Regions from separate parts of the Limosilactobacillus panis genome, predicted to be linked through region 2. Evidence: riboswitches for the same ligand, from Rfam matches in the RefSeq annotation. Region 2 holds a riboswitch; the other holds the start of a gene.

Region 1 (3,412 bases), on a different replicon from region 2:
ATCCGGGTTGAGGACGTTTCGATTCCGGAACCTAAAGATGATCAAGTTCAGTTAAAAGTGAAGTTCTGTGGGATTTGCGGCAGTGATTTGCACGCCTACCTTGAAGGGTGGGGCCTGCCAACGGTGCCGTATCCATTGACCGGCAAGACGGTGCCGATTACGTTAGGCCACGAATTTTCCGGTGAAGTCGTTAAGGTCGGTAAGGACGTCGATGATTTGAAAGTCGGCGATCGGGTTGCCGTTGAACCGCTTCTGGCCTGTGGCAAATGCGAAAACTGTCGCGCCGGCAACTACAACTTCTGTAACCGGGCGGTTTCGACCGACGGTGCCGGGAACTTCCTGGGATTTTCTGAAGACGGGGGCATGGCTGAGTATGCCAATGTCCAAGGCGTTTTCGCCCACAAATTGCCGGATGATATGAGCTACGAACTGGGCGCCTTAGCTGAACCAACCGCCGTTGTATACGAAGCCATCAAGAAGAGCCGGCTGCGGGAAGGTCAAGACGTCGCTGTGATGGGGGCTGGCCCAATTGGATTGCTGGAAGCCGTCCTCGCTAAAATTGCCGGCGCCAACCACGTTTACATCGTGGACGTTTCCAAAGTTCGTTTGGAAAAGGCCAAGGCGCTGGGAATTGAAAACGCCCTTGATCCAACCCAAACCGACGTCGAAGCCTTCATTAAGAAGGACTTACCAAATGGCGTTGACATCACCTTTGAATGTGCCGGGGTCCAATCCACATTTGACTCGGCCCTGAAAGTCACCAAGCGGACCGGAACGATTCAAATTGTTGCGCTGTACGGCAAGCCGTTAACCATGAACATGACCGACGACCTGATTATGCAGGGCCTGGATATCATCACCACCCTGTGCTACAACAATTCGTTCCCGAACGTTCTGGGGATTATCGACAATAATAAGGATCTGTTCGAGCAGGTCATCACTAAGAAAGTCAGCCTGGACGACGCGCTGGATCAGGGCATTAAGATGCTGGCCACCGATAAGTCACAGGTGAAGATTATGATTGATCCGTCGCTTTAAAAATAAAATGGGAATGCTGGTTGTTAGTACGGCCATGAGAAATTATGCCCACGTTCTGATCGGCTGTTCCTGTGCTATACTTTAATTGCTTAACCAAACTGCAAGGGGAGCCATTGCGCTGAGAGTAGATTGCGACCGCAGTCTTAACCCTTTTACCTGATCTGGTCAGTACCAGCGGAGGAATGCAGCCACAATTACTGGAAATTGATGCGTTATTAAATCTTGATTGAGGTTGAATTCACTGCGAATTCAACCTCTTTTTTGGATGATTGGCTGGCAGTTAAATTAAGTGAGTGAATTGAACGGTTGTGATGACGGGGTTCATGAATTTAATTTGGAGGCATAACAAAATGACAAAGACAGTGCTAATTACAGGCGGTAGTCGGGGATTAGGCGCGGAAACCGCCAAGCAGTTTGCTCAGATTGGTTATAACGTGGTCGTCAACTACTTTCAGCACCCTGATTTGGCAAATAAAGTGGTTGCCGACATTGGCGCCGATCATGCAATTGCCATTAAGGCTGACGTTCGTGACCGGGCGGCCGTTGACCAGATGACTAAGGAAGCAGTCGACCACTTTGTCTTTGAATTAAAGCAGAACTTTTACTCTTTCAAGCTTTCCGAGTTATCCGCGGTTAGGTCTAAGTATTCTTTGACGCTCTTAAAGCTCTGGAACGCTAACTCCATGGGTAAACTAAAAAGGGCCACCATTAAAGGCACCCTTGAAGAATGGGAAAGTTGGTTCTTAGGTACTGATAAGGACGGAAAACCTAAGAAATGGAGCGCCGGAAGATTCCGTCAACGGGTCTTGGGAGTAAGTATGAAGGAACTTGGCAAGATATACCCCAAGACAATCTTCTACCTTACGACCGAAAAGACCGGAAGGAAGGTAACAGGGTACCAACTGGACATTACGCCAGTTAAAACCGTCTTGGAAATTTAATAGATTACCAGAATTGCCACCAACGTTTTGAGGTGGATTTTTTAGTGCCTGTCGGCTCCTCTGCGTCCTTTTTCTCCGATGATGAAGAATTAGTCACGTTAGTTGTTTCGCCATCTACTACGTCCTTGTCAGAGCCTCCTGGCAGCATTTGCATCTTCTGCTCTAGTCCAAGGTGTAACTTCTGAGCTTGGTCAGCTAATCTATAGGCAGAAGCAATCTGCTCATCTTTAGCCTTAAGTTGGTCAGTAAGAATATCATTATCGTGTACTAGTTGCTCATTAGCCTGTTTGAGTTGCTGAACCTGTTCTTTAAGTAAATCAACGATTTCATCTTGCCGTTCTTCCTTGTGGTTGGTGTACTTCTCCTTTTTCTTCCGACCTTCTCCTTGCTTATAATGTTTCACTACTAACTCCTTGTCTGCCAAGGAATAGAACTTCTTCCCTCGTTTTTCTGTCTTTACGGGTCGTAAGTTCCGACTATTCGCAAATTTATCAAACGTTGAACGGGCTATTCCTGCGTCTTTTATGATTTCATTAATGGTATAGAACTTTTCTTCCGACATTCTTCCGTCCTTCTTCCGTCTTTGGAAAGTCGTGCAATATTAATACTTTCGTTCTTATTCTATCATAAAGGAAATTACACCTTACACGAAAGAAGAAGGGCGGAAAGTAAGTTAATTAGTGGTTATAATATTAAGTACTAATAGCACGAAAGGAACTAGACTATGCCAACACGACAACAAGCAGCACGAGAATTTGTGAAGACCTGGTCTACTGATAATAAAGGGCGAGAGGACGCAGATCGACAGACCTTCTGGAACGATTTACTACAACGAGTTTATGGAATTGACAACTACTATGACTACATTACCTATGAAAAAGATGTTCAGGTAAAAGCTGATGGCAAAGTAACCACTCGAAGAATTGATGGGTATATTCCTTCTACCAAAAGTATCTAGCGAAAAAAAGGAGGCTCATATGATTAAAGAATTTAAAGACTTTATTTCACGAGGAAATGTTGTTGACATGGCAGTCGGGATTATCGTTGGGGCTGCATTTACATCAATCGTTAAGTCGTTGGTTAATAACCTTGTCGACCCGTTAATTGGGATATTCGTTGGTAAGATCGACCTTTCTAATCTCGTCTTGACAATTGGCGATGCCCAGTTCAAATACGGTAGTTTTCTTAACTCAGTAATTAACTTTTTGATCATCTCCTTTGTCGTTTTCCTGATGGTTAAAGCGATTAACCGCTTCAGAAATAAAAAGGAGGAAGAACCTGCAAAATTAAGTGAAGAGGCTCAATACCTCAAAGAAATTACTGAGCTGTTAAAGAAAAATGAAGGTAAATAACTAAATAGATTCCTGCTAATGGATTTATTATTTTTTAGCGGGAATCTATTATTTTTATTATCTTATTCCGTATTTATCTAA
Region 2 (3,412 bases):
GACGAGTCCGACCTCTTGCCGGTAGTGGCGGTCCTTGATTCGGTTAATTGTTTGACCCTGGTAAGTAATTTGTCCACGGAAGGGGATCAACTTAGTAAGGGCCTGGAAAAATGTTGATTTACCAGTGCCGTTGGGACCGGTGACCAGGGTAATTTTGTCCTTAATGATTGCTAACTGCTCGATATTTAATAACTGCTGATTGCCACGTGAAAGAATGACATTGTTGAGTTCGAAGACGTGCGGTGCAGCCGGTTGGGGGGCGGCAAAGGCCAGCTGCCGGGTTGCAGCCTTATCAGCAGCCACCAGCCGTTGCCGACTAGCGGCGGGCGAAAGACCCACGATATGGTGGTCAGTGAAGTCGTAGATTCGGGGTGCGAGGGCTTGATAGCCGTGGCAGTCGTGATCAGCGATAATCAGGGTAACACCGTGTCCGGTTACCAGTTTGCCGAGCTGCGCCATTAAAAAGTGTCGGTTTGCTTCGTCGATATTGGCAAAGGGCTCGTCAAGAAGGAGAATGTCCGCCTGCCGGGCGATGATGACCGCCAGGGCTACCCGTTGTTGCTGGCCACCAGATAACGAGGTGATCTTACGGTTTGCCAGGCCCGTAATTTGGCAAAAGTCGAGGGCCGCCTGAACCCGGTCGGCAATTTTATCGTGCGGGACCCGCTGGTTTTCAAGAACGAATTCAAGCTCGTGGCGGGGGGTATCGAGGGCAAACTGGGTTAGGGGGTCCTGAAAGAGCATCCCAATCGTTGGTTGCCCACTGGGAAAGGTAATTTGGCCCCCGCTAACTTGCCCACCATACTTGGGCAAAAGGCCCGCTAAGAGACGGAGGAAGGTCGACTTCCCACAACCCGACGGTCCCGTTAACAGGGCGGTCTGCTGGGCAGGAAAGTTAACCGTGACCCGGTCAAGGACGGGGGACTGGTGGTTAAAGGCAAATGTTAAGTTGCGGACTTCAACAATGTTCATGACTTACCCCTTGATAACGTGTGCTCGAACCAACATGTTGACGATCAACTTGACTAAGATACCGGAGAAGACCAGCATGGAAACAAAGCGGACGACCAGCATGATAACCAGCATGTGGGGGGCAAAGTGACTATAACCATTCCGGAACCAGTCCCAGCCAAAGGTAACCAGGGTAGCGAAGAGGCTGGTGAGGACAACGGTGAGCCAGTTGTAAAGTTTGTAGAAGGTAACGGTAAAACCTAATTCGGTAGCAATCCCCTGGACTGCTCCGGAGATTAAGTTGGCAGCGCCCCATTGGTCGCCGAGAAACATCTCCACGGCAGCACCGAGAAACTCACCTAAGAAGGCCGCTCCGGGGAGGCGCAATATGAAACCGGCGAGGGGGCCGGCCATGCACCAAATGCCCATCGTAATGTCATTGGCCATGGGACCATAGCCAACCGGCGTTAAAAGGACCGTTAAGCCGTTGTAAACGAAGGCCGCGGCGTAGTAAATGACGCCGAAAATAATTGCAATTAGGGCCAGTAGAATAATGTCTCGTAAATGAAAAGTTTTGTTACGCATAATAAGACTGCTCCTTGAAAGTATTAAGATTAAGGCGGTCTTAGGTAAAATAAAAGTCCCGCAATGCACAAAGCATCTGGGACGTCATTAAACGCATCGTTGATTTGATCTTACCGAATCTTCCTCCGCTGGTGTTATCCAGGTCAGGTTCAATGGGTATTATCTCAGCCAATTGGCACCCCAGACATCGTATTAATCTCACCAATGATTATAACTAAGAAAGAAAAAGAATTCAAATGGGCAAAATTATTCAGATTATTGGTGAAGGAGCGTACAATAAAAAATGTTTTGGGCAGATTGTAAAATTTAAGTTGAACATTTAAGTGGACAGAAAAACCCATCAAGGTCTTTAATGGTGTTACCGTACAATCCATTAGAAAGAAGGACCTTGATGAGCACCACTATTTTATCATTCCAGAACCGTGTTGTCATTGAAACGCTTCATAATGAAGGACGTTCCTTGCGATACATCGCTAACTACTTAGGCTTTAGTAAGACCACCATCTTTAACGAACTTCACCGGCTAAATAGTGAGTACCGGGCTGAGCTAGCGCAAACTGACTTTGAATGCAAGGTTAGTCAACGGGGGCGGAAGTCTTCGCTCACTAAAAACCTTAAACACTTGATCGAGGAAAAGATTCAAGTCCAGAAGTGGTCCCCTGAACAAGTTGCCCATGTAGTTGGAATTGCCTACAAGACGGTCTATAACTGGATTGATCAAGGATGGCTTGATGTACAGTTACCCGATTTGCCTGATCATGGGATTCGTCGTCATCGTGCTAAAGAAAAGCGTGGTACGTTCAGTCACGGCCGCTCCATTGAGGAGCGTTCTCATAAAGTCGAAACTCGCCAGGAATTCGGCCACTTTGAAGCTGATACCGTACTTTCTGGCAAACGTAAAGGCCAAGCTGTGGCTACTTTTGTGGAGCGTAAGAGTCGCCTGACAATTGTTAAACGGCTCCATGGTCGCGACAGTCAGTCCATGACTCAAGCCGTACTTGAACTAGCTAGTCAACTTCAAGACAAGCTCAAGACGCTTACCGTAGATCATGGTAAAGAGTTCGCTAACTACCAGGCAATTGAGCAGCGAACTGGTACTCCGGTTTATTTTGCTCATGCTTATTCACCACATGAACGCGGCAGTAATGAGAACCGTAACCGAGTTTTACGACGCTTTATTCCCAAGGGCCAAGCCATTGATGAGTTAAGCGATCACAAGCTGATTCAAATTAATTGGTATTTGAATTCCCGGCCACTTAAATGTCTTAATTGGCATACACCAATTGAGATCTTCTTGCTTAATCTACGTCACTAAATTCGTTCAAGTTATTTCTTGCAATCTGCCTTTGAAAAAAGAAGAGGAGGGAACTATGTCTGGAATCACCTTTTTTATTGTTATGGTTGTTATCGGAATCCTATCCGGGATTGTCAGTGCCGCGGCGGGGCTGGCGTCCTTGATCTCGTACCCATCGTTGCTGATGATGGGACTTCCGCCGGTAATCGCCAACGTAACCAGTGCCTGGTCAACAATCGGGAGCGCTTATAGCTCTATCGTGGCTTCGAGTAAGGAGTTGCAAAAAGACCGCAAGCAGATGTGGATGATTATTCCCCTGGTACTTGTGGGTGCCATCATTGGGGCCCTACTTTTGTTCGCATTACCCGGGAAATTATTTCAGGAGTTAGTTCCTTTCTGCATTGCTATTGCCGGAATTATCCTGCTTTTCCCTCACCGGGCGCGGCAAGCAACGGGCGAAATGGCCGCGGATAGTCGTTCTTTGAAGCGGTCCCGCCTATACACCGTCTTAACCGCCATTGGGGTCTTCATTGTCGGTGTCTACGCTGGCTACTTTAACGCCGGTGCGGGTGTCCTAATGCT

What was found. Region 2 has a riboswitch for thiamine pyrophosphate ahead of KZE55_RS08900 (ECF transporter S component). Riboswitches for the same ligand answer to the same signal wherever they lie in the genome.
Region 1: it holds a riboswitch for thiamine pyrophosphate, as region 2 does, so the genes downstream of both, KZE55_RS10140 (SDR family NAD(P)-dependent oxidoreductase) here and KZE55_RS08900 (ECF transporter S component) in region 2, are expected to answer to the same signal.

Annotation. Positions count from the first base shown of each region.
Region 1 covers NZ_CP081857.1:5,618-9,029, forward strand. Annotated here, with positions in the region: gene KZE55_RS10135 (2,3-butanediol dehydrogenase) at 1-1,038, shown strand, start outside; TPP riboswitch at 1,132-1,238, shown strand; gene KZE55_RS10140 (SDR family NAD(P)-dependent oxidoreductase) at 1,389-1,979, shown strand; gene KZE55_RS10145 (transcriptional regulator) at 1,984-2,541, opposite strand; gene KZE55_RS10150 (type IIL restriction-modification enzyme MmeI) at 2,704-2,937, shown strand; gene mscL (large-conductance mechanosensitive channel protein MscL) at 2,957-3,331, shown strand.
Region 2 covers NZ_CP081855.1:1,865,950-1,869,361, reverse strand. Annotated here, with positions in the region: gene KZE55_RS08905 (ATP-binding cassette domain-containing protein) at 1-972, opposite strand, end outside; gene KZE55_RS08900 (ECF transporter S component) at 976-1,536, opposite strand; TPP riboswitch at 1,640-1,729, opposite strand; gene KZE55_RS08895 (IS30 family transposase) at 1,928-2,851, shown strand; gene KZE55_RS08890 (sulfite exporter TauE/SafE family protein) at 2,907-3,412, shown strand, end outside.